3 regions of the Streptosporangium sp. NBC_01469 genome follow, and region 2 is predicted to be linked to each of the others. Evidence: riboswitches for the same ligand, from Rfam matches in the RefSeq annotation. Region 2 holds a riboswitch; each other region holds the start of a gene.

Region 1 (9,975 bases), 2.0 Mb from region 2:
GTCGCCTGCCGCGAGCCCGTCCAGTCGGCCGCCGCTTTCGGTCGTTGTGGCCGCCAAACCGCTTAAGCGAGTCAGTACCTTCAACAACCTCGATACCTACATATTTTCCCCGCCCGCATCGGCGCTGTCACCGCTGCCGCCGGAATACAGAGACGACCAGCAGGTCATCGAGCGATGGGCGTACGACAACGGGGCCGTCGACGCCAATTACACGAACGTCCGACTCGTGATTCAGGGAAATTTCGCCAGGTCCGTCGTGCTGACTGATATGCGGATCAAAGTGCTCAAACGTGATGCGCCGCCGCACAGCATTTACTTCAAGCCGTATCCCGGAGCTGACGGAGTCGACGGGCGAGGCGCCTCAGTGGACCTGGACAAGTGGGCTCCCCAGCTCGAAGACATGACGAACTTCACCGATTACGGCAATGAGCCGTGGTCGTTCCCTCTGCGGGTCTCGGAGACCGAGGTAGAAGTCATCTACCTGTGGGCGATGGCCCTGGACCATGACATTCAATGGACGGTGGAACTCAGCTTCGTCGCCGACGGCAAGGCCGAGGTGCTCTCAATCGACAACAACGGAAAACCGTTCCGGACCGCGAGTTCAAAGAACTCCACCGCATACACCCTCAAGAACGGCAAGGTCGTCCCAGGTAATGCAGACATACCCATGTCCTCAGCGGGCTGAAGCTGCGGACAACCTGGTCATCTCATCAGCGCGCCGGGCCCTGTGTCCGTAGGCTGAAACGGGCCCTTCCTCATCCTGCTGGAGCATGCCGTGGCCGCCGATGAGTGAGACCGCGGAGAAAAAGACCGCAGACGCTGTGGCCGCCCCACAGGAGGCGATGCAGGCAACCCGCGCAGACCCTCGTGCGGCGGGCTCAGATCATCCGCCGCAGGGCGGTCTCCACAGCGTCGATGAGCGCATCGCCTTCGGTAGCGGGGTGGCGGGCGAGGCCGAGTTCGACGTCCGGCAGAGCAGGCAACGCCGCCGCGTCGTGGCAGGCCATGGCCGGCTCGAGGTTGGCGGGCAGGAGCGCCGCGACTCCGAGCCCGGCCCGTAGCGCGGCGAGCACTCCGGCGAGACTGTTGCTTTCGAACGCCACCCGCCAGCGGCGCCCTGTGCCTTCCATCGTTTCCAGCACCGAGGTTCGCCAGGCGCACGTGTTCGAGAACAGCACCACCGGCAGCGGGTCGGCGTCGGTGGCGACACCCTGCCCGACCGCCCAGACCAGCGGCAGACGCACCGTCCAGCGCGGCGGCCAGGGAAGATCCGAAACCTCGTCGAGTACGAGTTGGACACGGCCCGTGTCGTAGGCCTCCCGCATCGCCGCGTTGGAAAGACTGAGCACCTCCAGCGTCGCGTCGGGGTGCAGCCGCGCGAGGTCGGCGAGTGCCTGAGAAAGGCGGGAAGCGGCGAGATCTTCGAGGAGTCCCACCCCGCAATGCCCGGTGAGCGCACGTCCTGTTTCGGCGAGCGCCTGTGCCGACAGCGCGAGAATGCGCTCGGCGTAGGGCAGCAGCTCCTCGCCCGCCCGGGTCGGCGAGACGCCGGACGGCGCCCGGTGCAGCAGCGGACTGCCGACGGCCCTCTCGAGCTTGCGCAACTGCTGGCTGAGCGCGGGCTGGGTACGGCCGAGCGCCGCCGCCGCACGGCTGATGCTGCCCGCGCGCACGGCGGTGACGAACGACCTCAGCAGTGCGGTCTCGAGATCATGTGCCATAAGTATTCATTATGCCTGGTCCAATGAATTGACGGCTTCCTATGGCATTCCGGCTGATCTAGCGTTAAACCGGTGATTAGATTTCGACAGGTGCTCGCGGTGCCGGGGATGACGCCACTGCTGGGCATTTCGCTGCTCGCTCGTGCCGCGATCACGGCGGACGCGATGGCGTTGACGATGTACGTCGTCGTCGCCCTCGACATGAGTTACGTGGCGGCCGGAGCCGTGGTGGCGGCGCTCACCGCCGGTGTCGCGCTGGGCGGGCCGCTGCTGGGCCGGATGATCGACCGGCGGGGCCTGCGTACCGTGCTGCTGGCCACGGTTGTGTCGCAGCTCGTGTTCTGGTTGACCGTGCCTGTGCTGCCATACGTGATCTTGCTGGGTGCCTCCTTCGCCGCCGGTCTGCTGATGGTGCCGATCCAGTCGATCACCAGGCAGGCGATCGCCGCGATGACGACGGCAGGGCAGCGGCGGGCGGCGTTCGCGCTGGAGTCGGTGGTGGGCGAGCTGTCGTACATAGTGGGGCCGCCGGTGGTGATCTTGTGCGCGGCGAAGGTGTCTCCCGGCGCGGTGGCATGGGGAGTGGGCGCCGCGATCGTTGTCGGCGGGGCAGGGGTCGCCCTGCTCAACCCGCCGTTGCGGGCCGAGGACGAGGCGGACGGCGAGGCGGCGGGCCGGCCCCGGCGCCGGGAGTGGCTGGGAGCGCGCATGGTCGCTGTCCTGACGATGGGAGTCGGCGTCGCGATGCTGCTCAGCGGCGTCGACCTGGCCATCGTCGCGACTCTTCAAGAAGCCGGTCAGGTCTCGTGGGCGGCCGTGGTCGTCGCCGTGTTCGGGGTGACGTCCGTCGTGGGCGGTCTGGTGTACGGAGTGCTGCCCCGGTCGATGCCCACCTGGCTGCTGCTCGGCCTGCTCGGGCTGGTGACGATTCCGGCCGGACTCGCCCATGACTGGCCTTGGCTGTGTGTGGCGGTCATCGGCGCCGGGCTGCTCACCGCGCCGACCCTTTCCACGGTCTCCGACGCGGTGAGCCGGCTGACGCCGGCCAGTGTGCGAGGTGAGGCGACCGGCCTGCAGTCCTCGGCGGCGAGCGCGGGGTTCGCGCTCGGCTCCCCGGTCGTGGGAGTGGCGATCGACGCGTCCGCGCCGGCGGGCGGCTTCGCGGCGGCCGGTCTGGTCGGCCTGCTCGCCGCACTGACGGGATACCTGCTCTCGCGCCGGTCACCCAAGATGACCATCGCTTTGACGTGAGCCTGTGAGGGAAGCTCGCCGGGGCTGACGGGTGGTGCGCGCTTTGTCGTTGATGAGTGGTGTGCGAGCATGGTCGGCGTAGGCGAGCGCGGAACGAGGAAGCCGGTGTGAATCCGGCGCGGTCCCGCCACTGTGATCGGCGAGCGAATCCCGACGAAGCCACTGCCCGGACAACGGGTGGGAAGGCCGGGACGAGCATCGACCCGAGAGCCAGGAGACTCCCGCGGTCGCCTCCTCGATGAACTGGGGCGGATTTCCCCGGAGAGGAGTGGGCTCTCGTGCCCGTCGAGCCGGTGGCCGCGCCGAGAAGCCCTGTGGCATTCCCTCTTTCAGATCCGCCCCGTTGTGCAGATTCCGTGAGAGGAACACTTCATGACGGGCAGACGCCCCACCACCCTCCTGCTCGCCCTCCTGGTGTCCGGAGTGCTGGCCGCCTGCGGCGGCGCCCCGGCTGAGAACGTCTCGGCCCCCGCTCCGGCGGCCTCCGCGCCCGCGGGCTTCCCGGTCACCCTCGACAACTGCGGCGTGACGAGCACGTACGAGCAGCCGCCGCAGCGGGCGATATCGATGAACCAGCACGCCACCGAGGTGATGCTGGCGCTCGGCCTGGAGAAGTCGATGATCGGCACCGCCTACCTCGACGACAAGGTGCTGCCGGAGTATCAGGCGGCCTATGACGCAATCAAGGTCGTCTCGAAGGAGTACCCGGCCTACGAGGCGCTCCTGGCCGAGGAGCCCGACTTCGTCTACGGCGGCTTCGCCAGCACCTTCGACGAGAAGGAGGGCCGCAGCCGGGACGCCCTGCGAAAGGCCGGCATCAAGACATATCTGAACGTCGAGGAGTGCGCCAAGGGCGCGGTGTCCGTGGGCCTGATCGACACCGAGATCCGCAACGTCGCGAAGATCTTCGGCGTCTCCGACCGGGCCGAACCGTTGATCACCACATTGCGGGCGACCCTCGACGGTGTGAGGACCAAACTCGGCGACGCCGCCCCGGTCAAGCTGTTCGTCTACGACAGCGGCGACAAGACCGCCTTCACCGCCGGCGGCAAGGGCGTCGGCAACGAGATCATCAAGCTGGCCGGGGCGGAGAACGTGTTCGCCGACGTCGACAAGGTGTGGGGCGACGTGTCGTTCGAGCAGGTCGCCGAGCGCGCGCCCGACTGGATCGTCATCTACGACTACGGCGACCAGCCGGTGGCCGACAAGGAGAAGTTCCTGCTGGCCAACCCGGCGCTGAAGGACGTGCCGGCCATCAAGGAGAAGCGGTTCGCGGTGCTGCCGCTGTCGTCGGTGGTGCTCGGCGTACGGGCGCCGGGGGCCGTCGAGGCGCTGGCCCGGCAGCTGCACGCCGACCGGTTCAAGTGAGTGAACCGACCACGGGTGTCGTGCTGTTGGCGCGGCGCCCGGGACCGCCGTACCCGGTCGTGATCGGCCTGCTCGTGCTCCTGCTCGGCGGGGCGGTCACCGTGGCCGTCGCGGCCGGGTCGGTGGCCCTGCCGGTAGGGCAGGTGTGGGGCATCCTGCTCCATCACCTCCATCCCGCCCTGGCCGAACCGACCTGGACACCCGTGCGGGAGACCATCGTGATGGACGTACGGCTGCCGCGGGTCGTCCTGGCGGGGGCGATCGGTGCGGGCCTGTCGGTCTGCGGCATGGCCCTGCAGGCACTGGTGCGCAACCCGCTGGCCGACCCGATGCTGCTGGGGGTCTCCTCCGGCGCCGGCGTCGGGGCGGTCACCGTGGTGGTGTTCGGCCTGAGCGTGTTCGGCGCGTTCAGCCTGCCGATCGCGGCCTTCCTCGGGGCGCTGGCCGCATTGGTGGCGGTCTACTTCCTGGCCCGCTCGGGCGGGCGCATGACGACGGTGCGGCTGGTGCTGGCCGGGGTGGCCATGGCCGAGGTGCTGTCGGCCGTGGCCAGCTTCCTGGTGGTGACCTCCAACGACCCGCACAAGACGCAGGCGGCGGTGCGCTGGATGCTGGGCGGCCTGGCCGGGACCACCTGGACGGTGGTGTGGATCCCGGTGGTGGCCGTCTTGGCGGGGACCGTCGCGCTGGTCGGGGTGTCTCGGCCGCTGAACCTGCTGCTGGCGGGGGAGGAGGCCGCGGCCTCGCTCGGGCTGGACGTGCATCGCTTCCGGGCGGCGCTGTTCGTGCTGGTCGCCATGATGATCGGCACGATCGTCGCGGTCAGCGGAGCCATCGGCTTCGTGGGACTGATCATGCCGCACGTCGTCCGGCTGCTGATCGGCGCCGACCACCGCCGGGCACTCCCGGCGACGGCGCTGCTCGGCGCGGCCTTCCTCATCGTGGCCGACCTGACCGCCCGCACCCTGATCGCGCCGGAGGAGATCCCGGTGGGCATCATCACCGCGCTGGTCGGCGGGCCGTTCTTCCTGTGGTTGATGCGGAGGCGCTCCAAATGACACTGACCGTGGAGGAGGTGTCGGTCCGCATCGGCGGCCGCGACCTGGTCCGCCAGGTCTCGCTGGAGGTCGCCGAGGGGGAGATGCTCGCCCTGGCCGGCCCCAACGGCGCGGGCAAATCAACGCTGCTGCGCACCCTCTACCGGGCGCGGAGGCCGACCAACGGCCGGGTGCTGCTCGACGGCGAGGACGTGTGGCGCATGCCGGTCGGCTGGCTGGCCCGACGGCTGGCCGCAGTCCTCCAGGAGAGCGGCGGCGACTTCGAGCTGTCGGTGTACGACGTCGTCGCCATGGGCCGCACCCCGCACAAACGGGCCTTCGACGGCGACAACGCGGCGGACAAGGCGATCATCGCCGACGCGCTGGGGCGGCTCGACGTGGCCGATCTGGCGCACGCGCCCTTCGACCGGCTGTCGGGCGGGGAGAAGCAGCGGGTGCTGATCGCGCGGGCGCTGGCCCAGCGGCCGACCACGATGGTGCTGGACGAGCCGACCAACCACCTGGACCTGCGCCACCAGCTCGACGCGCTGAACCTGGTGCGCGGCCTCGGCGTCACCGCGGTGGTCGCCCTGCACGACCTCAACATGGCCGCCGCGTTCTGCGACCGCATCTGCGTCATGGACGCCGGCCGCGTCGTCGCTCTCGGCGCCCCCGCCGACGTGCTGACCCCCGCTCTGCTCGCCGAGGTCTACCGGGTCGACGCCGAGGTGGCGATCCACCCGGAGACAGGGGTGCCGCAGGTGAGTCTCCGAGCCGGAGGGAGCCGCGTCACGAACTGAATCTCTCTTTGTATGAAAAGCCGGATCCGCCATCCGGCGTATTCACCGTGCGACTTTAACGAATGGAGCTTCAGCGTAATGGAATCGGCGTCGACCGAATCGATTCTGACGGCCCTCGGAGCGGTCGCCGGATTCGGCTCGTTCTTTTCTTTGCACATCGGCGGCGACCCAGCCGGGTGGCACGACGTGAAATCCGACTACGAGCGCGGTTTCGCCGACCTGGTGGAGGCGACGGCCGCCAGATACGGCACCCGCGAACTACGCATCGGCGCCTCGATCACCCAGCTCGGCCACGCCGCACGGCTCTGGTCGCCGCTCCTGGGCGCCGTGCTCACCCATGACGTGGTGCCCGACCTGACCCGCCTGGACCGCGCCGACGACGGCCCGCGCCTGCGCCTGCCCGCCCCCGCGGGATGGCACTACGAATCACCGGATCAGCTTTACGACCTGGTGATTCTCCATCACCTGGAACCGCTGGCGGCCAGCCTGCGGGTGAAGGTCGCCCCCGGCCTGCTGTACGGCAACGCCGCCTCCGCCCTGGCCGAGGCCGGCCGCGCGATAGCGGCCACCCGCCCGGACCTGGCCAAGCCCGCAGGCGACCTGGTCGCCGACCTGCTGACCCGCGGCCACCTGGCGGGAAAGGGGACGCTCATCTCCCCTGAACTGGCCTTCCGGCGCACCACGTGCTGCCTTTATTACCGGGTGCCGGACGGCTCCAAATGCGACGACTGCTCATTGGCAGAAAAATGAATTCTTGAATTCACCGCGACCTTATGCCTATGGTGTTGCATGTAGTTGGCACGTGCAAATCACATGCAGAAGGAGGAAGCGCATGGCACACCACGGATTCGCCGAGCCCGAGGGCCCGCAGGACTGCCTGAAGTCCCACACCCCGGCGGTGGACTCGCCGTTCGAGTGGCGCCAGGACGACGACGAGTAGATCGCCCCACGCCGGGGCCCCTCACCGGGCCCCGGTCCCGGCCCCGCCAAGAGGAGCACTCGTGATCGCACAGGTCCGCCGCGACGCACCCGGCGACCCCGCCGTGCCCAGCCTGGTCTCCTACTCCGCCTTCTTCCCCGCCGAGGGCACGGAGGTGACCGGCGGCGCGGCCCTCGGCGACGAGGAGGCGGCGCGGGCCGCCGCGCTCGGAGAGGCGATCGAACGCCACTGCGCCAACCAGGTGCCCGCCGGGCTGCGCCGGGCCGCCTACCGCGACCTGGCCGAACCCGCCGTCGACCCGCGCGCGTTCGCCCTCTACTCAGCCGGCCAGTACCAGGCGCGCGGGTTCCCGTTCGTCGCGATGACCCCCGAGCTGGAGATCGCCTGGGCACCCGCCGAGGACCTGGTCTCCGCAGAGCGGGTCCTGGTGCCCGCCTCGCTGGTGTACGTGAACTACTTCACCGGCCCCCGCCGCGCCGAGCCGCTCACCAACTACCCCGTCCTCGCCGGGACCGCCGCCGCCACGACCCCGCAGCGGGCCAGGCAGGCGGCGCTGCGCGAGGTGCTGGAACGCGACGCCGTGACCACGTGGTGGGCGGGCGCCACCGCGGCCTCACCGCTACCCAGGCCCGCGAGCGGCCCGCTGGCCACGGCGCTGGCCCAGGCCGAGGAAGCGGGGTTGACGGTGTCGCTGCTGCGGGTGCCCTCGACGTTCGACGCGACCGTGGCGGCGGTGTTCGTCGAGGACCGCGCACACCGCGTCGTAGGGTTCGGCAGCGCCTGCCGGGCAGGCGAGCAGGAGGCCGCGGCCAAGGCGTTCACCGAGGCCGTCGGCACCTACGAGACCGGCCGCGTCCTGCTGCGCCGCGACATCGCACAGCCGCCCTACCTGCGGCGGCGCGCCGACCGGCGCTACCTCGACGCCTTGGCGCGCGGCTGGCGCGACGTCAACGACGTCCGCCTGCACGTCCAGGTCTACCTCAACGAGCGCCTGCAGGGCGAGGCCCTGGACCGGCTGCGCTTCCCCGGCGGCCCACCGCTGCCGCCGGAGACCACCGGGCCGCTGCGCTCGCTCACCGAGCGGGGTTTCCGCGCCTACGCGGCCGACCTGACCACCTCGGGCGCCGAGGACGCCGGGCTGCACGTCGCCCGGGTGCTGGTGCCCGGCCTGTACTGCGACGCCCCGGCGGCCTTCCCGTTCCTCGGCGGGACCCGGCTGCCCGCCTCATCGGACCTCACACGACAACCCCTGCCATTCGCCTGACCTCGAAGGAGAACGCATGCGGCTCGGACTGGCCATGGGCTACGGCGGCGAACCCATGCAGGAGGTGCTCCCGGTGATCAAACGCGCCGAGAGCATCGGCGTCGACTCGGTGTGGAGCGTCGAGGAGTACGGTCCCGACGCCGTCAGCGTGCTCGGATATCTGGCCGCCGTGACCGAGCGCATCGAGCTGGGCACCGCGATCATGCAGATCCCGGCCCGCACCCCCGCCGCCACGGCGATGACCGCGATGACCCTCGACATCCTGTCCCATGGCCGTTTCCAGCTCGGGTTGGGCCTGTCGGTGCCGTGGATCGTGGAGGGCTGGCACGGCCTGCCGTACGAGCGCCCGCTGCGCCGCACCCGCGAGTACGTCGAGATCGTGCGCCGGGCCATCGCCCACGAGGACCGGCTGCACTACGAGGGCGAGCTGTACACGCTGCCCTACACCGGCCCCGGGTCGACCGGCCGGGCCCGCGCGATCCGCTCGGAGATGACCCCGCTGCGCCCGCGCATCCCCATCTACCTGGCCGCCATCGGCCCCGGCAACCTCGCGCTCACCGGCGAGCTGGCCGACGGCTGGCTGTCGGGCATGTACGCCCCCGAACATGAACCCGCCATCCTCGCCCCGCTCGACGAAGGACTGGCGCGCCGGTCGGCAACCGGCGGACGTGCGGATCTGCCCCATCCTGTACGTCGCCCACGCCCCCACGATCGAGGAGGGCCGGGAAAAGCTACGCCCCCTCTACGCCCACCTCATCGGCGCCTCCTCCCCGGGCGTGCGCAACACCTACGCCGACGTGGTCGTCCAGATGGGCTACGAGGGCCCCGCCCACGACATCCGCAAACACTTCACCGACGGCGACCGGGCCGCCGCCACCAAAGCCGTCCCCGACCGGCTGCTGGAGGAGGTGGCCCTGCTCGGTCCCATCGAGGCGATGACCGAACGGCTGGCGGTGTGGCGCACGTCCAGAGTGGACACCGTCATCCTGCTCGACCGCGACACCGGCCTGCTGGAAGCGGCGCGGGCCGTCCTGTGAGACGCATGTGGGCGCTGACCGTGCCCTTACTCGTGGCCGGGCTCACCCAGATCATCGTCAACATCGTCGACACGATCATGCTGGCCCGCCACTCCACCACGGCACTGGGCGCCTTCGCCCTAGCCGCTCCCGTCTACCTGATCGCCCTGGTCATCGTGCGCGGCTGGGCGACCGCCGTGCAGATCAGGGTCGCCCAGGCGCACGGGGCGGGCGACGCGGGCGCGGTGATCCAGGCGGTGCGCGTGGGCCTGGTCACCTCGGCCCTGGCCGGCCTCGCCATCGGCATCATGCTGTACGCCGCCGCCGAACCGGTGCTCACATTGCTGGGAGCACCTGCCGAGCTGATCGGCCCCGGCGGCGCCTACCTGCGGATCCTGGCCTTCGCGGTGCCGTTCGCCGCCGCGTCCTTCACCCTGCAGAGCGCCTGCTCGGGCGTCGGGGTGACCCGCGCCGCCATGTACAACGCCCTGCTGGTCAACGCGGTGAACCTGCCCCTGGGCCTGTTGCTGATCTTCAACGCCGGGCTCGGTATCGAAGGCGCCGCCTTCGCGACCCTG
Region 2 (9,975 bases):
TCCTGGTCGGTACGGGTGATGGACATGGTGGGGTGCTCCTTTGAGACTGTTGCGAGATTCAACTGAACGGGCAGGGTCGCCGGGTCCGAGAGGGGCTTCTCTTACAGGCTGCGGGCGGTGATGTCGCCGTAGGCGGTGGTCGCGTGGATGGTCAGGGCGGCGTCGGCGCCGTCGGTGTTCTTGAGCGCGTTGTGGATCCGGCCGTAGGTGGTGCCGGCGTCCAGGGCGGCGGAGACTCCGCGGGCGGCGCCGACGGAGATCTCGCCGGACTCGGTGCGCAGCGTGACCGTGCCGCGCACGGCCTCGGTGATGTGGAGGTCGCCCTTTTTGGTACTGATCTCCGCGGGGCCGTTCAGGCGGCCGACCGAGACGTCGCCGGACTGGAGGGTGAGGCGGGCGCCTGTGGCCTCGTCGAGCTTGATCGAGCCCTGCGCGCCTTCGAAGGCGATGTCGCCGAGCCGTCCGACGCTGCGGAGGTCGGTGAGGGCCGTCGTCGCTTCGATGTGGGAGCCGGTGGGCAGCTGGACGGTCACCTCGATGGATCCGGAAGGGCCGAGGATCTGGCTCTTCGCCTCCGGGGCCTTGATCCGCAGGACGCCGTCGCCGTATACGACCTCGGTCTGCTCCGCCGCCTTCACATCGCGGCTCTTGGAGGCGTTCGCGGGGAGGACCTCGACCACGGTGTCGGCCCGGTCGGCGGCGATGAGCTGGATGCGGCCGGCGGGGATGTCGAGGATGGCGGTCACCGGGGTGGGGGTGTCGAACTTCTGCATCGTGTCTTCCTTCGGCTCGTTGTTTCTGATGACGGAAACACTACGTTGCGTTTTTGTATGCGGCAACTGACTTTTTGCATGCAACCACCATAATTGCAGGTAGAGGCCGGTAATTCGTTGCAATGGTTTTAAAATCTAATGCAACAATCCGATTTTGTTCGTTGCAATGAGTCGAGGATGAACGCTATCGTGGAGACACCACGGACCACGAAGGAGACCGCGATGCCGGGAGGCAGACTCACCCAGCAGGAACGCCAGCAGATCGCGCTGGGGCTGGCCGACGGGCTCGCCTACGCGGAGATCGCCAGAGGCCTCGACCGTCCGACCTCGACGATCACGCGTGAGGTGATGCGCAACGGCGGCGCCACCGCCTACCGCGCCGACCTCGCCCACCGCGCCACCGAACACCGCGCCCACCGCCGCAGAAAGGTCGCGCCCCGGGACCCCAACACACCCCCGCAGGCCCACGGACGCGATGCCGAAGCCGTACGCGAGTACGAGGAGACGTTCACCACCGTCTTCATGCAGTCGGGCCTGCCCAAGATGACGGCCCGGGTGCTGGCCAACCTCTACACCACCGACGCCGGCAGTCTCACCGCCTCCGAACTCGCTGTACGCCTCCAGATCACCCCGGCGTCCGTCTCCAAAGCGGTCGCGTTCCTCGAAAGCCAGGGCCTCATCCGCCGGGAACGCGAGGAACGCCGCCGCGAACGCTACGTCGTCGACGACGACGTCATGTACCAATCCACGATGGCCAGCGCCCGATCTACCGCCCACCTCGGCGAGGTCGCCCGGCAGGGCGTCGGCATCCTCGGCCCCGGCACCCCGGCCGCCGCCCGCCTGGAGAACATCGCCCGCTTCGTCGACTTCGTCTCCGAGAGCATCGCCCGCGCCGCGGACCAGGCCCGCGAGATCCTCCACACGAAACCCGAAACGACCTCGGACAGCGTTACCTGAGCCACCTTCGGATCGCGGGCAGGCAGCCTCGGCGACCACCGCCGGGACATCGGCCGACTTCGGGACACCCCCAACCGCCGGGGACACGGTCGGGAGGAGGACACCGGCTCGGCACCATCTGGCTCCCGACGTCCCGGTCAGGCCGGATAGAGTTCGTGATCATTTGTGAAGATCGCGGAAGAAGGGCGGGCCGCCGTGCGGCCCCTGCCGGAGTGGCTGGCCGGGCCCCCGCTGGCGGACGACGGTACGCCGCGCTACGCGGTGCTCGGCAACGGCATGCCCGAGACCGTGGATCTGCTGACCGGACGGGTCGCCCATGAGTATCTGCCCTATCTCGGCAGGCGCGTGGCACAGGTCCAGGCGGTCGCCGCCACCCGGCAGCCGGGTGAGTACGTCGTCAGCGTGCGACTGACGAGCGGCCAGGACGATTGGTCGCCGAGGGGATTCGTCTCGCGTCTGCACCGCCTCACGGTGCACACCGACCCGGGCGTGCGCCGGCGCGGCGCCAGGCCGCGTCGCCCACCGGGAGCGGGTTCCCCCGGGCGAGGCCGGGCGGTGCGCCCGGCCTCGCCCGGGGGCGTGGTCACCAGCGGTCGTGGTGGACGACGTCGCGCAGGGGGCGCCGGTGACGCCAGCCGTGCCGTTCGAGGTCGGGTGTGGTTTCCAGGTGGGTCACCGGCCCGAGGCACAACCAGGCGACAGGGCGAACTCCGGCCGGGATGGCGAGGAGGTCGCCGAGGAAGGGCTCGCGGTAGAACGACACCCAGCCGACGCCGAGGTTCTCGGCGGTGGCGGCCAGCCAGAGGTTCTGGATGGCCAGGCACACCGAGTACAGGCCCGCGTCGGCGATGGCGTGGCGGCCGAGGACGGCGGGGCCGCCCCGGTCCTGGTCGTAGGTGACCACGACCGAGAGTGTCGACTCCAGCACGCCGTCGATCTTGATTTGGGCGAATCGCCGCGCGGCGGAGGCGTCGAGGGTCGCGGCGAAGACCTCCCGCTCGTGATGGACGTGTTCGTGGAAGGCCGCCCGGAGGGCGGCGTCGCGTACCACGACGAAGTCCCAGGGCTGGGAGAGACCGACGCTGGGTGCGGCGTGGGCCGCCGACAGGACGCGGTGCAGGACCTCGTCGGGGATGGGCGCGCCGGTGAACTGCGCGCGCACGTCACGGCGGCGGTGGATGACGTCGTAAAGCCGGTTGTCCATGGGCAGGCTCCCGCTGTGTACATGCCCCGTGCCGGGGCTGTGGGCGCGAGGCCGGTCTTCGGACTTCCGGATCGACGCCTGACCACCCGCCTTCCCAGTCCTGCCGGACCAGTGGCCGCGCGTACGCGCGTGGGTGGGGACTTCCCGGTCACCGCGGCGGGCCCGTGCCGGAATCACACCGGCTTCCCGATTCTCCCCGCCGGAGCGGAGCACCTCACAACAGTTCGCCGCTCGACACGGTAGCCGATTCCCGCCGGAATCGGGTCACCGGGCCGTTCAGGTGCCGGTGTCCAGGCCGGTGTGGGCGGCGAGGAAGGCGAGCATGTCGGCGGCCAGGCCGACGGCGCGGCCCGCCGAGCGGGAGCCGTGGCCGACGTCGCCCTCGTGGCGCAGCAGGATCGGCCGTGAGCCCGACGTCGCCGCCTGCAGCGCCGCGCACATCTTGCGCGCGTGCATGGGGTCGACGCGGGAGTCACCGCCGAACGTGGTCAGCAGCGTCGCCGGGTAGTCGACGCCGTCGGTGACCCGGTGGTAGGGGGAGTAGCCCAGCAGCCAGCCCAGCTGCTCGGGGTCGTCGGCCGAACCGTACTCGGAACGCCACGCCGGGCCGAGCCCCGACCGCTCGTACCTGACCATGTCGAGCAGCGGCGCCGAGCAGACGGCGGCGGCGAACAGGTCGGGGCGCTGCGTCAGCGCGGCGCCCACCAGCAGCCCGCCGTTCGACTCGCCGCACGCGCCCAGCCGTGCGGGGGTGGTCCAGCCGTCCGAGACGAGCTTCTCGGCCGCCGCCGCGAAGTCGTCGAAGACGTTCTGCTTGCGGTCCAGCATGCCGTCGCGGTGCCAGTCCGCGCCCTCCTCGCCGCCGCCGCGCAGCTGGGCGAGGGCGAAGACCCCGCCCGCCTCGACCCAGGGCAGGATGTAGCTGGAGTACGACGGCGTGAGCGAGAGCCCGAACCCGCCGTAGCCGTACAGGATCGCCGGCCTGGGGCCCGAACTGGGGCGGGCCAGCACGACCATCCGCACCGGTGTGCCGTCCGCGGAGGCGCAGACCACCTGGCGGGCCTCGAGTTCGGGCACCTTCACGGCGCCGGGCGCGGCGCTCCACAGCGACGTCCGCCCGGTGCGCGTGTCGTAGTGGTGCACCCCCGCGGGCGTGACGCTGTCGGTGTAGGTGAACCACACCTCGTGGCCGCCCTCGGGGCGGGTGGTCATCCCTCCCGCCGAGCCGAGGCCGGGCAGCGGCACCGGGCCGCGCCGTCTCCCGGTCGCCAGGTCGTGGACGCTGATCTCGCTGACCGCGTGCCGGGTCCAGCTCACGAGCAGCGCCTGCCCGGCGATCGCGAACTCGCCGATCACCGCCTCGGGGTCCTCGCCGACCAGGTCGATCCAGTGCTCGGGGCCCGGCCGCGCCGGGTCGGCCACGCACAGCCGTCCCCGTGGCGCGTCCAGGGTGGTGACCAGGTACAGGCGCCCGTCGCGGCCGACGGCGGGCACCGTCATCGCGCCCGCCCCCCGCTGGACCACCCGCAGGTCGGGACGCTCGGCGGAGGAGGACGACAGGTCGGCCAGCCAGAGGTCGTTGCCGTCGCCCGCCATCGCCGAGACCGTCAGCCAGCGCCCGTTGTAACTGATCCCCAGACCGTACGAGCGCTCCTCACCCATGATCACGGCGTCGTCCTCTGCGGGGGTGCCGAGCCGGTGCAGGCGGACCTGGCGGGAGCGGACGTAGAAGAACGCCTTCCCGTCGGGCAGCCACGCCACGGGCGCGTACCGGCAGCGGTCGATCGGGCCGTCCACCACCCGGCGGGTGGCGACGTCCATGACCCGCAGTTCCGACCGCTCGTCCCCGCTCCTGGACAGCTGGTACGCCACCAGCCTGCCGTCCAGGTCGGGCTGCCAGTGGTCGAGCGTGGTCAGCCCGCTCGGGTCGAGTTCCATCGGGTCGATCAGCGTCTCCTCCACCCCGTCGGGACCGGTGCGGTAGAGGACGGCGTGCTCCTGCCGGGCCGTACGGCGCAGGAAGAACCGGCTCCCGCCGCGCCACATCGGCGTGCCGACCGTTCCGGCCCCGGTCAGCGCGGCCACCCGCGAGTGCCACCGGTGACGGCCCGGCAGCGTGCCGGCGTGTTCGCGCCAGAGCCTCCCCTGAGCGGCCGTCCAGCTCCGCGTCTCCGGGCTGTCCGGATCCTCCAGCCACCGGTACGGGTCGGGCACCGCGTGACCGTGGAGGTGGTCGACGACGGGGTGCCGCTCGGCGGAAGGGTAGATCATCGGATTCCTCCGGTGTGGAGACCTCGGGCCTCGGCCCTGGGCGGGAAGCACGGCGAGGAGGGCGGGAAAGACGGCGAGGGGGGCGGGGGACACGGCGAGAAGGGCGGGGGATTCACTGCACCAGCTCCTGAGTGCTCGACGGGTCCCACTGCCCGGCCAGGTCCGCGTACAGCGGGGAGGCGGCGAGCATCTCCTCGTGCGTGCCCAGCCGGACGCTGGTGCCGTCCATGACGAGGATCCGCCGGGCCCGCAGGGCGGAGGTCAGCCGGTGGGCGATGACGAGGAGCGTGCCGCCCCGGCGGGCGAACGCCTCCTCGGCGCGGGCCTCGGCCGCCGGGTCCAGGTGGCATGTCGCCTCGTCGAGGATGACCAGCCGGGCCGGGGCGAGGTAGGCGCGGGCCAGGGCGACCAGCTGCCGTTCTGCGGGTGACAGCAGTCCCGAGTGGATCTCGGTGGAGTAGCCGCCCAGCCGCGCCACCAGGTTCGTCAGGCCGACCGCGGCCACGGCGTCGTCCACCGCCTCCCGAGGGGCGTCGGCCAGATAGGTCAGGTTCTCCAGCAGGGAGCCGCGGAAGACGTACGCCTCCTGCGGGATCAGCACCCGGTCGGCGGGGTCGAGGCGGTCGGCGGGCACCCCGCGCACCAGGACCTGGCCCGCCCCCGGCGGGAGCAGACCGGTCAGGAGCGCGGCGAGCGTGGACTTGCCGATGCCGCTGGGGCCCACGACGGCGATGTGGTCCCCCTCGGGGACCACCAGGTCCAGGTCGTCGATCACCGGTTCCGCGTGCGGGCCGTACGCGAACGTCACGCCGCGCAGCTCGGCCCCTTCGCTCCCGTCACGCGCCGTGAGACGCCCGCGCGCCCGCACGGGCGGGTCGCCGTCGCGCAGGAGCCGGCCCAGCGCCACCCGCAGCCGGACCCCGTTGATGCCCAGCCCCTCCACGAGGTTGCCGAGCGCGGGCGTCAGCGACTGCGTGACGTAGGCCAGGGCACCCAGGATCACCCCGGCGCCCGCGCCCTCACCCACCAGCCAGGGGGTCCCGGCCAGTACCAGCAGGACCGGCAGCCAGCCGCCCACCGCCAGCGACAGGGTGCGCAGCGCGGTCACCCGCGCCAGCGACCGGGCCGCGCGGGCCTGCTCCGTCACCCGCAGGCCGACGTCGCCCGCCACCCGCTCCTCGGCCCGGCAGGCGGTGATGTCGCGCAGCCCGCCCACCATGGTGGCCAGCGACCCGGCGGTGCGCTCGTCGGCCAGGATGAAGTCCCGCTGCCGCCTGGCCAGGGCGCGCAGCGACAGCAGGAAGACGACAAGGCCCGCGACGAAGGGGGGCAGCACCAGCGCGAGCACCTCGGGCACGAGGGTCGCCAGCCCGAGGACGACGCTCACCACGGTGAACGCGAACGACCTGACCACCGTGATGACCGAGGCGAAGGCGTCGCGGGCCAGCTCGACCTGGAGGTTGGAGCGGGCCACCGCCGCCGTCCCCGGTCCCCGCCCGGCCACGGCCGAGTGGCGCAGCGCGTCGTCGACGACGTGCGCGAGCAGCTCCTCGCGGAACGGCTCCACGATCGAGGCGACGGCCATCACCACCTGCCGCGCGCCGACCGCGGCCAGCAGCCACGCGCCGCCGAGCAGGGCCAGCCAGGCGAACCCGGTCGCGGGGCGCCCCGCGCCGAAGCCGTCGTCGATCGCCCGCGCGATGGCCAGGCCGATGACCAGCGAGGGCGCCGTCTCCGCGATGGACCAGCCCGCGAGCCTGACCAGCTGGTACGGGTCCCTCCTGAGCGCTCGCCGGAGGGGCCTGCCGGCGACGTGCCCGTCCGGGGGGTTCACGACAGGGTTCACGACGCGCCCGCCTGGAACGACGTGCCCGTCCGTGAAGGGGCATCCGTCCGTGAAGGGGCGTCCGTCGGGGAAGAGGCGCCTGCCCGTGAAGAGGTGTCCGTCGGGAAAGGCGCGTCGGCCCGGGGCGACGTATCCGCTTGGAAGACGGCGCGGTAGGCCGGGTCGACCCAGAGCGCGCGATGACCGCCGCACGCGCGCACCCGGCCATCGTCCAGCCAGATCACCCGGTCGGCCGCCGCCGCGGTCGCCACCCGGTGGGTCACGATCAGACGCGTACGGTCGTGCAGCTCCCTGGAGAGCGCGCGGGCCACCTGGCGCTCGGTGACGGTGTCCAGGCTGGAGGTGGCGTCGTCCAGGATGAGCAGGCGCCACCCCTGCGCGAAGGCGCGGGCCAGTCCGAGCCGCTGCCGCTCACCGCCGGACATGGGCGCCTCCTCCAGCGGCGTGTCGTACCCCAGCGGAAGCCGCCGGACGAAGGCGTCGGCGCGGGCCGCCCGCGCCGCCGCCCTCACGACCTCGCGGTTCCCGTCCGCCGGGCCTTCCCGGCCGTCGCCCTCGTGGTGACCGGACCCGAACTCCGACCGGGAGCCGGACCGGGACCGGGACCGAGACCCGGACTCGGACCCGGACCCGGAGCGGGACCCGAACTCCGGGCCGGACCCGGACCCGGGCTCGGACCGGGACTCGGCGGACCCGGAGCCGGGCTCGGGCCGGGCCTCCGTGCCGGTACGGGGGTCGCGACGGCCGTGGCCGGAGGTGCTGTGGCGACCGGTGACGGCGGTGACGGCGGGAGTGTCCAGACCCAGGGCGACGGTGTCGCCGACGGTGTCGCCGAGCAGCGCCGGGCGCTCGAAGGCGTACCCGACGGCGTGGCGCAGTGCCTCACGGGAGAGCTCGGGCAGCGGGACGCCGTCGAGGAGGACCGTGCCGTGGCGCGGGTCCACCAGCCGTCCGGCGACGGCGGCGAGCAGGGACTTGCCCGCGCCCGAGCGGCCGACCACGGCCACCGCCTGCCCCCCGGGGATGACGAGATCGACGTCGCGCAGGCCGTCCGCGTCGACGCCGCGAAGCTCAAGCGTGCCGGGACCGGCGGGCAGCGGGCGCGTACCGTAGGCCCGCGGGCTCTCGGCGACCAGCTCCTGCACCCTGACCGCGGCGGCCCGCGCCCTGGCCAGGCGGCCGACGTAGCCCAGCGCCGAGCCGAGACCGGCGCCGAGCACGACGTAGCGGGCGGCGGCGTACAGCTCTCCGGCGCTGAGGTCCCCGGCGGCCAGGCGCAGCCCGCCCACCCCGAGCACGGCCACCTCCAGCAGCGGGACCACCGCTCCCGCCTGCACGCCGGCCCGCGCGTTGGCCCGCCACATGTCCATGGCGTGCCCGCGCAGCCGGGGCAGGGCGGTCAGCACCCGCGCCCGCTCCCGGTCGGCGGTGCCGGCCGCGGCGATCGTGCGGGCCCCGGCGAGGGCGTCGACCAGGCGGGCGGCGATGTCGCTCTGCGCCGCCTGGTAGTCACCCGCTATCGAGGTGCTCACGGTGAGGAAGGCCCGCAGGACGAGGGCGATGAGGACGAGCCCGGCGACCAGCGTCACGGTCAGCAGCGGGTCGATGAGGGTGAGGGCCACGACGCCGCCCGCGGTGGGGATGACCAGCGCGGCCCCGGTGACGATCGACTCGGGGGCGCGCCCGATCTCCTCGGTGTTCAGGCCCATCCGGGTGACCAGGTCTCCCTCGGGGAACCGGCGGGTGATCATCGGCCCGACGCCGAGCACGTTTCCCACGACTCGGTTCCTGAGCCAGGCCGAGGAGCGCGCGCCACTCGATCCCGAGGCCCAGACGCCGAGGGTGTCGCAGACCACGGTCAGGATCACCGCGGCGGCGCAGGCGCCGAGCCAGGTCGCCGCGCCGGTGCCGCCGGGCGTACCGGCCATGAGCTCGTCGACCGTCCTGCCCAGCAGGAGGGGGAGCGCGAGCTGCGCGAACGCGCCCAGGACGGAGGTGACCGCGAGGACGGCCAGCCAGGGTCCGCTACGCCGTACGGTGTCGGCCACCAGCCGGTCCGCTGCCCGCACGTCGGCCCCCTCCTGACTTCCCGAGCTTCCCCGGCTTCACGGACGTCCCCGGCTTCCCGGACGTCCTCGACCTCACGGACTTCCCTGATCTCACGGACTTCCCTGATCTCCCGGACTCTCCCGGGCTCCCCCGGAACGGGAGTGCCCGGGACGGCCGCCGTCGCTGGCCGTCCCGGGCACGGGGTCTCACTAGTGGCAGAGCACGACGCTCAGGTTGCTGGGCCTGCCGGACTGGCAGCCCAGGACCGTGAGGGTGCTGCCGCCGCCACCGCCGTGGCCGCCGCCGTCGGGGGTCTCCAGGGACTGCAGGTCGAGAAGAACCATGGGAGTTGCTCCGTTTCTACGGGGTTCTACGGGTTCTGGATTCTGTGGAACGGGAGGACTAGTGGCAGAGCAGGAGGCTCAGGTTGCTGGGCTTGCCGGACTGGCAGCCCAGGACCGTGAGGGTGCTGCCGCCACCGCCGCCGCCACCGTGGCCGCCGCCGGGGGTCTCCAGGGACTGCAGGTCGAGAAGGACCATGGGATTGCCTCACTTCTGATGGGAACCGAACCGATATGGAGAAATCGAGTGCCTAGTGGCAGAGGACGACGCTCAGGTTGCTGGGCTTGCCGGACTGGCAGCCGAGGACCGTGAGGGTGCTACCGCCACCGCCGCCGCCGTGGCCGCCGGTGGGGGCCTCCAGGGACTGCAGGTCGAGAAGAACCATGTCGTTACACCTCCTTCCGCTGTGTGTCGTGGGGGCCAAACCGCCCGGCGGATCCGTGCGCGGACACCCCTGACGGGGCGCTCGTGCCGACGGGCGGTTCGATGAAGGGGAGGAACACCGGCCGGTCGTGCAGCACGGCGCTCATCGC
Region 3 (9,975 bases), 660 kb from region 2:
TCGTTCTCGCCCGCCGCCCGCCCACGTCCGGCGAACTCCGACGAGTACCTAGCAAACGATCAGAGCTATTTCGATGCAGCCAGCTTGCAGTGATCGTTGATAAGTGCCAGATCAGGGGCCGGGTTGCTGTTTGTGACTCCCCCGCCCCGTTACCGGAGTGTTCGTGTCCCTCGGCGTCAACTCCGTCTGTACCTGTTAGGTGTGGGGTACCGGTGTACGTCGTGGGGAACGGACACGCGAAGACGGAGTTGACCCCTCGGTCGGGCCACACGATCTGGCAGTTATCGGGGGCGGGGGAGGAATGGGCCAGGAGCCTGCATGGTGGCTCCTGGCAGGCGTGGCGACGCCGTCCCTCCGAAGCACACGCCGCCACGCCCGTTCTACCGGGCTCTACCGGACAGCAGTGCCGCCCAGATCACCCGAGCTTTAGGGAAAGACCATCGGCACGTCTCATGGATCTCGTGCTCGCGGTCGAGTTGAACGGTTCGCCGGATGAACGCCTGCCCGCCGCCCTGGCACAGTTCGTAGATCGTGGCGCGGCATACACAGGTCCAGCTCACCGGCCTTACCCGATCAGCGATCCGATCCGGAGGCCGCCACTGCAGCCGCGTGTGATCGCGTTGCGCCATGGCCACGTGCGGACTCAGGCACTCCTCCAGCAGCATCACAACGGGTCTCCATGAAGCAGTGGCGACACCGGATAGCCCTGCTGTAGTTCCTCGTATCGGTGGGCAACGCAGCGGGCGGCGGCGGCCGGGTTGTCCACGGTGTAGACCGTGTAGAGCCGTCGGCGACTCCGACCCGAGAACTGTCCCGCCCACCAGTGATAGACGAAGCCGTCGGTCCAGACCAGAAGATCAACCCAGACCGACACCACGGCGACGCCGTAGCCGCCATGAACGTCAGTGACTATCCCGTGCTGTTCCAGCGCGTTACTCAGCTGGTCAGCAGCATGGACGGCAGGCGTTCCGGTCAGCAGAGCGGCAGCGATCATCGTTGTCCGTCTCCTCTCGGCGCGGTCGATGCGCGTGGTCGGATTCCCCTTCCAAGCCTGTCGCCAGGCGACTACGTTCGGTAGGTGTGCGACTCCAACGGTGAATCCGCACATTCAGTTGCGTCTCATGTAGGACCCGCAACGATTCATGTAGAGCCATGAAGGACGGGAGCGGAGATGCCCTCACCGAGCGAGCTGGACGCGAACGCCAGCGTTCTTGCTTACTGGGGTTCTGAACTGCGCAAATACCGGGAACAAGCGCAATGGAGCCAGAAGGAACTGGCGCACAGGATCTCCTACTCCACCTCCCTCGTCGGGCTCATCGAGACGGCCAAGCGCGCCCCGACGAGAGAGTTCGCGGCCAAGTGTGACGAGGTGCTGGAGACGGACGGTGCCCTTGCTCGCCTGTGGCCCCTGATCGGCAGAGACGTCTACCCCGTGTGGTTCCGGCCGTTCGTCGAACTGGAGAGGGAAGCCCGAACCCTGCGAAGCTTCCAGCCCGTCCTCGTTCCAGGACTGCTGCAGACCGAGAACTACGCACGGGCGGTTCTGAGGGCAGGACGACCAGGCGACACCGACGAGCAGGTGGAGGAACTGGTCGCCACACGCATGGAGCGCCAACGAATCCTCACCAAGCCGGACCCGCCCATGTTCTGGGCCACCCTCGACGAGGCCGTGCTGATCCGTCCGGTCGGTGGCCCGCAGGTCATGCGCAAGCAGCTGGAACAGCTTCTCGAACTGGTCCGGCGGCCCCGGATCACCATCCAGGTCATCCCGCTCGACGTGGGCGCGCACGCCGGTCTGACTGGAGCTTTCGTGATCGCCAGCTTCAAAGGATCGCCCGATATAGTTTATTTGGAAACCGCAGCCGAAGGTCAGATCGTCAACGGTCCCACCGAGATCGAGACCCTGTTGACCCAGCTCGACGCGCTACGGGCGTGCGCCCTGCCGCAGTCCGCCTCGGTGGCCTTGATGGAGAAAGCGATGGAATCATGGACCTGACGGATGCCCGGTGGTTCAAGAGCAGCCGCAGCGGCGGCAACGGCGGCGACTGCGTCGAGGTGGCCACCAACCTCCCCGGCATCGTGGCCGTCCGCGACAGCAAGAACCCCAACGGCCCCGCCCTGGCGTTCACCCCCGAGGTATGGGCCGACTTCATCGCCTCGGTGAAAGCGGACACGATCTAAGCCGTTCCTTCACTGGGCTGGCGACCGCCGTCTCCTCCGAGGCTTTCTCCTCCCTCCGGGGCGAGTCCGTTTCTTCTGCGGCGGCATCGCTGAAGACGGCCTTCTTTCCTTCCCTGCGTTCCAGGTGACTGTGGTGCGGTCCCTGCCTCTTCGAGACGTCGGGTGGTGGCTCTGCCGGGGGGTGGGGGCGGGTTATGCTCGTGGTGCGGTTGGTTCTCCCGGCGCCGTCTTCGTGCTGGGAGTCGTAAGAGGGAACCCGGTGTGATTCCGGGACTGCCCCGCAGCGGTGAGTGGGAACGAACGCCGTCATTGGCACTGGGTGCGTGGCATCTGGGAAGCGACGGTCAGTAGGGGTTGAGTGTGGTGCCCGCGAGTCCGAAGACCTGCCAGCCGCCCGTGTGCCGTCCGGTGCGCGGTGATCCGTGGCCTCGTGGGAGGGCCTGGGATGCGTCTTTCCCGTGTGTTCCTCCGCGTGGCCGTGGGTCGGCATGGCATGAGCCGAGGGAAGGACGCCATGAGTCAGGTCACCACGACCATTTTGGGGTATCCCCGTATCGGGGGTCGTCGCGAGTTGAAGCGGGCGACGGAGGATTACTGGGCCGGGCGCGCAGATGCCGTGGGCCTTCAGGAGACGGCCGTGGGTCTGCGGGAGCGGGCGTGGCGGGAGTTGTCGGAGGCGGGGCTGGACGCGGTGCCGTCCAACACCTTCTCCCTGTATGACCACGTGCTGGACACGATCGCGCTGGTCGGCGCGGTTCCCGAGCGGTTCGCCGGGGCCGCGGACCCGTACTTCGCGATGGCCCGGGGCGCCGAGGGGGTGGCGCCGCTGGAGATGACCAAGTGGTTCGACACCAACTACCATTACCTGGTTCCGGAGCTGGGCCCCGACACCCGGTTCCGGCTCGACTGGAGCAAGCCGCTGGCCGAGTACGCCGAGGCGCGGCGGCTGGGCGTCGAGACCCGGCCGGTGCTGGTCGGGCCGCTGTCGTTCCTGCTGCTGGCCAAGTCCACCGAGCCCGGCTTCGCGCCGCTACGGCTGCTGGACGGCCTGCTGGAGACCTACGCCGAGCTGCTGGAACGGATGGCCGCGGCGGGGGTGGCCGAGGTGCAGCTGGACGAGCCGGTGCTGGCCGCCGACCGTACGGACGAGGAGCTGGCCGCGCTGCGCCGGGCCTACGCGCGGCTGGGCGCGCTCAGCAGCCGGCCCCGGCTGCTGGTGGCCACCTACTTCGGTGAGATCGGGCCCGCGCTGGAGATCCTGGCCCGCGGCCCGGTCGAGGCCGTCGGCCTGGACTTCGTCTCGGCGCCCGGCAACCTGGAGGCGCTGGCCGCCGTTGGCGGGCTGCCCGGCAAGACCCTCGTCGCGGGGGTCGTCGACGGCCGCAACGTCTGGCGTACCGACACCGCGAAGGCGCTGGCGACCTGCGCCGCGCTGCTCGGACTGAGCGACCGGCTGGTGGTGAGCACCTCCTGCTCGCTGCTGCACGTCCCGCTCGACCTGGACGCCGAGGCCTCGCTGGACCCGCGGCTGCGCGAGCGGCTGGCCTTCGCCAGGCAGAAGGTCGACGAGGTCGTACGGATCGGCAGGGCACTGAACGGCGAGGAGGTCATCGCGGGGGAGAGCGTCACGGAGCGGTTCCTCAACCCCCGGGTGCGGGCCAGGCTGGACGCCCTGGGCAAGGGCACCCCGCGCGCCCCGCACGCCGAGCGGCTCGCCGTGCAGAACGCAGACCTGGGCCTGCCGCCGCTGGCCACCACCACCATCGGCTCCTTCCCGCAGACCGGCGAGGTGCGCCAGGCCCGCGCCGCCATGCGCTCGGGCGAGATCGACAGGGCCGGGTACGAGCGCAGGATGGAGGCCGAGATCGACCGCGTCATCGCGCTGCAGGAGGACATCGGCCTGGACGTGCTGGTGCACGGCGAGCCCGAGCGCAACGACATGGTCCAGTACTTCGCCGAGATGCTGGAGGGCTACGCCGCCACCGAACACGGCTGGGTGCAGTCGTACGGCAGCCGCTACGTCCGCCCGCCGATCCTGTTCGGCGACGTCTCCCGTCCCGAGCCGATGACGGTGCGCTGGGCCTCCTACGCGCAGTCGCGCACGAAGAAGCCGGTCAAGGGCATGCTGACCGGGCCGGTGACCATGCTGGCCTGGTCCTTCGTCCGCGACGACCAGCCGCTGGGCGAGACCGCCAGGCAGGTGGCGCTCGCCCTGCGCGACGAGACCCACGATCTCGAGGCGGCGGGCATCAGGATCATCCAGGTCGACGAGCCCGCGCTGCGCGAGCTGCTGCCGCTGCGGCGGGCCGACCGCGAGGCCTACCTGGAGTGGGCCGTCGACGCGTTCCGGCTGGCGACCAGCGGGGTGGCCGACAGTACGCAGATCCACACCCACATGTGCTACTCGGAGTTCGGGGAGATCATCGGCGCGATCGGCGACCTGGACGCCGACGTGACCAGCGTCGAGGCGGCCCGCTCCCGGATGGAACTCCTGGACGACCTGCGCGCCTTCGGCTACGCGCGCGGCATCGGGCCCGGCGTGTGGGACATCCACTCGCCCAGGGTGCCCTCGGTCGAGGAGATCGAGACCGCCCTGCGTACGGCCGCGGCCTCGGTGGATCCGGCCCTGCTCTGGGTCAACCCCGACTGCGGCCTGAAGACCCGCGGCTATCCGGAGACGGAGGCCAGCCTCAGGAACATGGTCGAGGCGGCCCTGCGCGTCCGGGCGGAAACGGTCTAACGGTCATCGTGTTCGCGGGGGTGTGACCCGCCCGGGTCACACCCCCGCCTCACCGCCACGCCACGCCTGAGCGGTACGGATGCCCGCCCGGGGAGTCCGCCCCGCGCACACTGGGACTGATCCGTTGGAACAGGTCGGGGCCGTGCCGCGGCCTCTCGCTGATCGGTGTGGAGTGGTTCCCATGAGCTTGTCCAGGCGTGAGATGGTCGCCGGGCTGGGTGCGCTGGCCGTCCCCTCTTCACCGGCCCACCGCTCGCCCGTCGCTCCCGCCGGTGTGACCCCCGAGCGCCTCGCCGGGGACGAGGGCTTCTGGCACGGGGTGGCGCGGGAGTATCGGGTCACCAAGGACTTCGTCAACCTGGAGAACGGCTACTACGGGGTCATGCCCGAGCCGGTGCGCCGCGCCTACCATCGCAACGCCGACCATCTCAACGAGCTGAACTCCTACCTGCTGCGCACCACCTACAAGGACCGGGCCGACCAGGTCAGGCAGCGTATCGCGACCATGCTCGGGGTCTCCGTCAAGGAGATCGCCCTCACCCGGGGTGGCACGGAGGCCCTGCAGCTGCTGATCGCGGGCTACCGGCGGCTGCGTCCCGGCGACTCGGTGATGTACGCCGACCTGGACTACCACAGCATGCAGTACGCCATGAACTGGCTGGCCGACCGGCGCGGCGTCCGGGTGGAGAAGCTGGTCATCCCCGAACCGGCGACCCGTCAGGCCGTGCTGGACGCCTACGCCAGGGCGTTCCTGGAGCATCCGAAGGTCAGGCTGCTGCTGCTCAGCCACATGAACAACCGCACCGGGCTGGTGGTTCCGGTACGGGAGATCGTGGAGATGGCCCGCGAGCGAGGCATCGACGTGATCGTCGACTCCGCCCACTCCTGGGGACACCTGGACTTCACCATGGACGACCTGGGCGCGGACTTCGCCGGGTTCTCCCTGCACAAGTGGATGGGCGTGCCGCTGGGGGCGGGCTTCCTCTACATCCGCGAGAGCCGCCTGGCGGACATCGACACCGCCTTCCGCGACGAGACCTTCCCGCGCGGCGACATCCGCTCGCGGGTGCACGCCGGCACCCTGGACGTCGCCCCCGTCCTGACGACCGGCACCGCCCTGGACTTCCACGACGCCCTCGGCGCCGCCGCCAAGCAGGCGAGGCTGCGCTTCCTGCGCGACCGCTGGGTGGGCCAGGTGCTCGACATCGACAACCTGGAGATCCTCACCCCCGAGGACCCCGCCATGTACGGCACGATCACCGCGTTCCGGATCACCGGCTGTACGTCGGAGGCCGAGAACGTCGCGATCACCACGGACCTGATGAAGCGGTACCGGATCTTCACGGTGCGCCGCGGCGGGCCGGTCGGGGGCGACTGCGTACGGGTGACGCCGGCGCTCTTCACCAGCCGGGACGACGTCGACCTGCTGGCGGTGGCGGTACGGGACATCGCGCGGCGGATGCGCGCCTGAACGAGAGGGTTGCCCGAGCGGACACGTGCCCGGACGAGAGGGGTGTCCGAGCGGACGCGTACCCGAGCGGACGTGTACCCGAGCGGGCGCACGCCCGGACGAGAGGGATGTTCCAGCGGGCGCACGTCCGGACGACAGGGGTGTCCGAGCAGGCGCGCGCGCCTGAACGGCGGGGTCCGGAGATCTGACGGGTTCCCGAATCTTCCATGACTCAAATGTTTACTGTTAGGAAAGTTTCTTTTATATTTGAGTCACCCCCCAGCGAAGGAGCAGGACATGCGCAGAACGGTCACCTTCCTCGCGATGGCGATCATCGCCATCGCCTCGACCGTGTTCATCGCCTCACCCGCCAACGCGCACGGCTACATCTCGTCGCCGCCGAGCCGTCAGGCCATGTGTGCCCAGGGCCGGGTCTCCGGCTGCGGCGACATCATCTACGAGCCCCAGAGCGTGGAGGGTCCCAAGGGCCTGCGAAGCTGCCACGCCAACATCGCCCGGTTCTCCCAGCTCAGCAACGAGAGCAAGGGCTGGCCGGCGACGAGCGTCGGCAACTCGGTCACCTTCAACTGGGTGCTGACCGCCCGCCACGCCACCAGCACGTGGGAGTACTACGTCGGTAACACCCGGATCGCGGTCTTCGACGACGGCGGCAGGCAGCCCGGCGCCACCGTCTCGCACAACGTGAACCTGGGTAACAGGACCGGCCGTCTGAAGGTCCTCGCGGTCTGGAACATCGCCGACACCGCCAACGCCTTCTACTCCTGCGTTGACCTGCAGCGCTGACCCGCGACCCGATCTGACAGGCCCGATCCGACCGATTCGATCCGACAGGTCCGACAGATTCGACCCGGTCTGACCGGAGAGGCCTGACCCGGTAGATCCGAACCACCCGAACCACCCGAACCACCCGAACCACCCGAACCACCCGAACCACCCGAACCGCTCCCGCGCCCTCCGCGGCCCGACGGCGTCCCGCGCCGTCTCCGGCCCGGTGGGCGCGGGGGCGGTTTCGTCGTTTCACCACCTTCCCCGGCCGACCTCTTTTTGGACGATTCGGGAGAGGTCACCGGGGGCGACCGCGCCGTCACGGAAAAGGATCTACCTTGAATGGGGGCCGGAATGGCGGACGCGACGTCGTGGACATAGCAGCTCAAACTGTGCAACGTGGCTTTTCGTGTGCGCTTTAATTGCCAGAACCTCGGTGATTCAACTCAAGGTCAATGGGGAACAGATATCGTGCGTCCAGGGTTCCCGGCGCCCGTCGGGGCAGGGGTCGGCACTGCAGAGGTGGTCGGTGGCTCGTCGCACAAAAAGAATCGCCGATGTCGCCGCGGCGATTCTGGTGGTTTTTGGAATTCTGGTCGGACTTCCGGTGCGAATGGTCGAAGAATATCTGCCGGACACGGTCGTCGCGCACAGGATCGAATGGGTTGTTATTTTCGGATTAACCGCCTCCCTTGTCGTCCTGCTGACATGGCTGACGCCGAAAATGATGGAATCGCGCACGCGTGGCGGGCTCCTCCTGGTGCCGGAAAGGCAGGCGGGGTGGGTCAGGAGAACCGAGCTGGACGACGTGGTCTCCACCCTGACGATGAGGGGCTCGGGCACGGTCGGGCTGACCACCGGCCTCGCCGGGGCGGGCGGGTTCGGCAAGACCTCCCTGGCCGTGGAGGCGTGTCACAGCGACGAGGTGCGGAAACGCTTCGGCGGCGGCGTCATATGGGTCACGGTGGGCCGCGACCGCGCCGGTGCCGACATCGCGGCGCTCGCCAACGACGTCACGGAGGCCGTGCTGGGCGTCCGGCCGGAGTTCTCCAGCCCAGAGCAGGCCGGTCACCGGATGGCCGAGGCCCTGGCGGAGCGGGGCCACGTGCTGCTGGTGGTCGACGACGTGTGGAACCCCAAGCAGCTGAGACCCTTCCTGTCCGCGGCCGTGAGGTCCCGGGTGCTGGTGACGACCCGGCTGCCGAGGGCGCTGCCCTCGAAGGCGATCGCGATGATCGTCGACGAGATGGCGCCGCGGGTGGCCGTCCAGCTGCTGAGCCGGGGACTGCCGCCGATGAACCCCGGCGTCGTCAGCGACCTGGTGGGCCTGACGGGGAGGTGGCCGCTGCTGCTCTCCCTCGTGAACGCGCGGCTGCGCGACGAGCACGGCGCGGGGACGAACGCCGACGTCGCCGCCCGCCGGGCGGCCGAGCGGCTCGGCCGGACCGTTCCCGCCGTTCTGGACGTCACCGTCGCCTCCCAGCGGGAGACCGCGGTGCTCGCCGCCGTGGAGCACAGCCTCGAGGCCCTCGGCGCGTTCGACCGCGCCCGCTTCCTGGAACTGGGCGTCTTCCCCGAGGATGTCGAGATACCGGTCGCCGTCGTCGAGCTTCTCTGGCGCGGCACCGCGGGCCTCACCTCCAAGCAGGCCGAACGGCTCTGCGGAAGGCTTCAGGACCTAGAGCTGATCAGCAGGCGCCACGCGGGCGGAACGGCGCCGTCGATCACGATTCACGACGTCGTCCGTTCCGCCGTCCGCTCGGAGGACGGCCTGGGGAAGGAGCGCGCCGAGGCCGCCAACCGCGACCTCCTCGACGAGGCCAGAAACCTGATACCCGACGACGACCTCACCGCCGACGCCGAATGGTGGAGGCTGCCCCGGACCGTGCCCTACCTCTGGGACCACCTGCTGTTCCATCTCTCCGAGGCGAGGAGATACCGGGAGCTGGAATCGCTGCTGCACGATGTGCGGTGGTTCGTCACCCGCGTACGCGCGTTCGGGGTGGCCGCGGCGGAGTCGGATCTGGCGTTGTCGACCTCGCGTTCCGTCGCCGGGGTCCGACGGCTGATCGCCCGCAGCGCCCACCTGCTGACCCCCTTCGAGTCGGACGCCGTCTCCACCGCGAACCTGCTGGCCCGCCTCTACGCGTTCCCGCCGATGCGGGCGTCGGTCGAGCGCTACAGCCAGGAGAGCGAGACCACCTTCCTGAGAGCCCGCTGGCCGCTGCCCGACGACGGCGCCACCTGCCTCCTGCGTACCCTGACCTCGGCGACGCGACGGCTCAACGAGGTGTCGGTCACCCCGGACGGGTCGCGGTTCGTCGTGCACGCCCGCGACGGCGGCGCGCAGGTCTGGAAGGTCGACGGCACCACCCGGACAACGCTGGCCACCCACGGCAGACCGGTTCACGAGGTCGCCGTCGCGCCGGACGGTTCGTGGCTGGTGACCCGTTCGGGGAGCAGGCGGGTACAGATCTGGGGGATCGGCGGCACCGAGAGGGCCGTCCTGCGAAACGGGATCGGCAGGCTCGCCGGGATGGTGGCCGCGTCGGACGGTTCGTGGCTGGCCACCCTCTCCGCGAGCGGGAAGGCCTGCCTCTGGAATTTCGACGGGAGCAGGCGTGCCGTCCTGAGAAGGGGGATGGGCAAGTTCGCCGGGATGGTGGCCGCGCCCGACGGTTCGTGGCTGGCGACCCTCTCCGCGACGGGCGGGGTCGGTCTCTGGAGCCCCGGCGGGAGGAGGCTCCTGATCCTCAGGAGCCGGATCAGGGTGAGAACCAAGCCGCGAAGGCTGAAGGACATCCTGAGGATGCGCGGC

The links. Region 2 has a riboswitch for cobalamin ahead of bluB (5,6-dimethylbenzimidazole synthase). Riboswitches for the same ligand answer to the same signal wherever they lie in the genome.
Region 1: another riboswitch for cobalamin. It lies ahead of OG587_RS29580 (ABC transporter substrate-binding protein); the one in region 2 lies ahead of bluB (5,6-dimethylbenzimidazole synthase).
Region 3: another riboswitch for cobalamin. It lies ahead of metE (5-methyltetrahydropteroyltriglutamate--homocysteine S-methyltransferase); the one in region 2 lies ahead of bluB (5,6-dimethylbenzimidazole synthase).

Annotation. Positions count from the first base shown of each region.
Region 1 covers NZ_CP109465.1:6,753,349-6,763,323, forward strand. The annotation lists gene OG587_RS29565 (hypothetical protein) at 1-685, shown strand, start outside; gene OG587_RS29570 (LysR family transcriptional regulator) at 879-1,721, opposite strand; gene OG587_RS29575 (MFS transporter) at 1,794-2,972, shown strand; cobalamin riboswitch at 3,019-3,213, shown strand; gene OG587_RS29580 (ABC transporter substrate-binding protein) at 3,345-4,340, shown strand; gene OG587_RS29585 (FecCD family ABC transporter permease) at 4,337-5,398, shown strand; gene OG587_RS29590 (ABC transporter ATP-binding protein) at 5,395-6,177, shown strand; gene OG587_RS29595 ((2Fe-2S)-binding protein) at 6,364-6,927, shown strand; gene OG587_RS29600 (YcaO-like family protein) at 7,179-8,381, shown strand; partial or broken gene OG587_RS47285 (LLM class flavin-dependent oxidoreductase) at 8,437-9,418, shown strand; gene OG587_RS29615 (MATE family efflux transporter) at 9,424-9,975, shown strand, end outside.
Region 2 covers NZ_CP109465.1:8,730,911-8,740,885, reverse strand. The annotation lists gene OG587_RS38015 (serine hydrolase domain-containing protein) at 1-26, opposite strand, end outside; gene OG587_RS38010 (DUF4097 family beta strand repeat-containing protein) at 102-773, opposite strand; gene OG587_RS38005 (helix-turn-helix domain-containing protein) at 996-1,730, shown strand; gene bluB (5,6-dimethylbenzimidazole synthase) at 2,314-2,934, opposite strand; cobalamin riboswitch at 2,967-3,166, opposite strand; gene OG587_RS37995 (prolyl oligopeptidase family serine peptidase) at 3,211-5,205, opposite strand; gene OG587_RS37990 (ABC transporter ATP-binding protein) at 5,318-7,051, opposite strand; gene OG587_RS37985 (ABC transporter ATP-binding protein) at 7,048-9,120, opposite strand; gene OG587_RS37980 (SapB/AmfS family lanthipeptide) at 9,310-9,444, opposite strand; gene OG587_RS37975 (SapB/AmfS family lanthipeptide) at 9,503-9,640, opposite strand; gene OG587_RS37970 (SapB/AmfS family lanthipeptide) at 9,693-9,827, opposite strand; gene lanKC (class III lanthionine synthetase LanKC) at 9,832-9,975, opposite strand, start outside.
Region 3 covers NZ_CP109465.1:8,074,386-8,084,360, reverse strand. The annotation lists gene OG587_RS35150 (hypothetical protein) at 381-668, opposite strand; gene OG587_RS35145 (hypothetical protein) at 665-994, opposite strand; gene OG587_RS35140 (helix-turn-helix domain-containing protein) at 1,172-1,996, shown strand; gene OG587_RS35135 (DUF397 domain-containing protein) at 1,987-2,181, shown strand; cobalamin riboswitch at 2,375-2,586, shown strand; gene metE (5-methyltetrahydropteroyltriglutamate--homocysteine S-methyltransferase) at 2,696-4,921, shown strand; gene OG587_RS35125 (aminotransferase class V-fold PLP-dependent enzyme) at 5,103-6,392, shown strand; gene OG587_RS35120 (lytic polysaccharide monooxygenase auxiliary activity family 9 protein) at 6,669-7,175, shown strand; gene OG587_RS35115 (NB-ARC domain-containing protein) at 7,918-9,975, shown strand, end outside.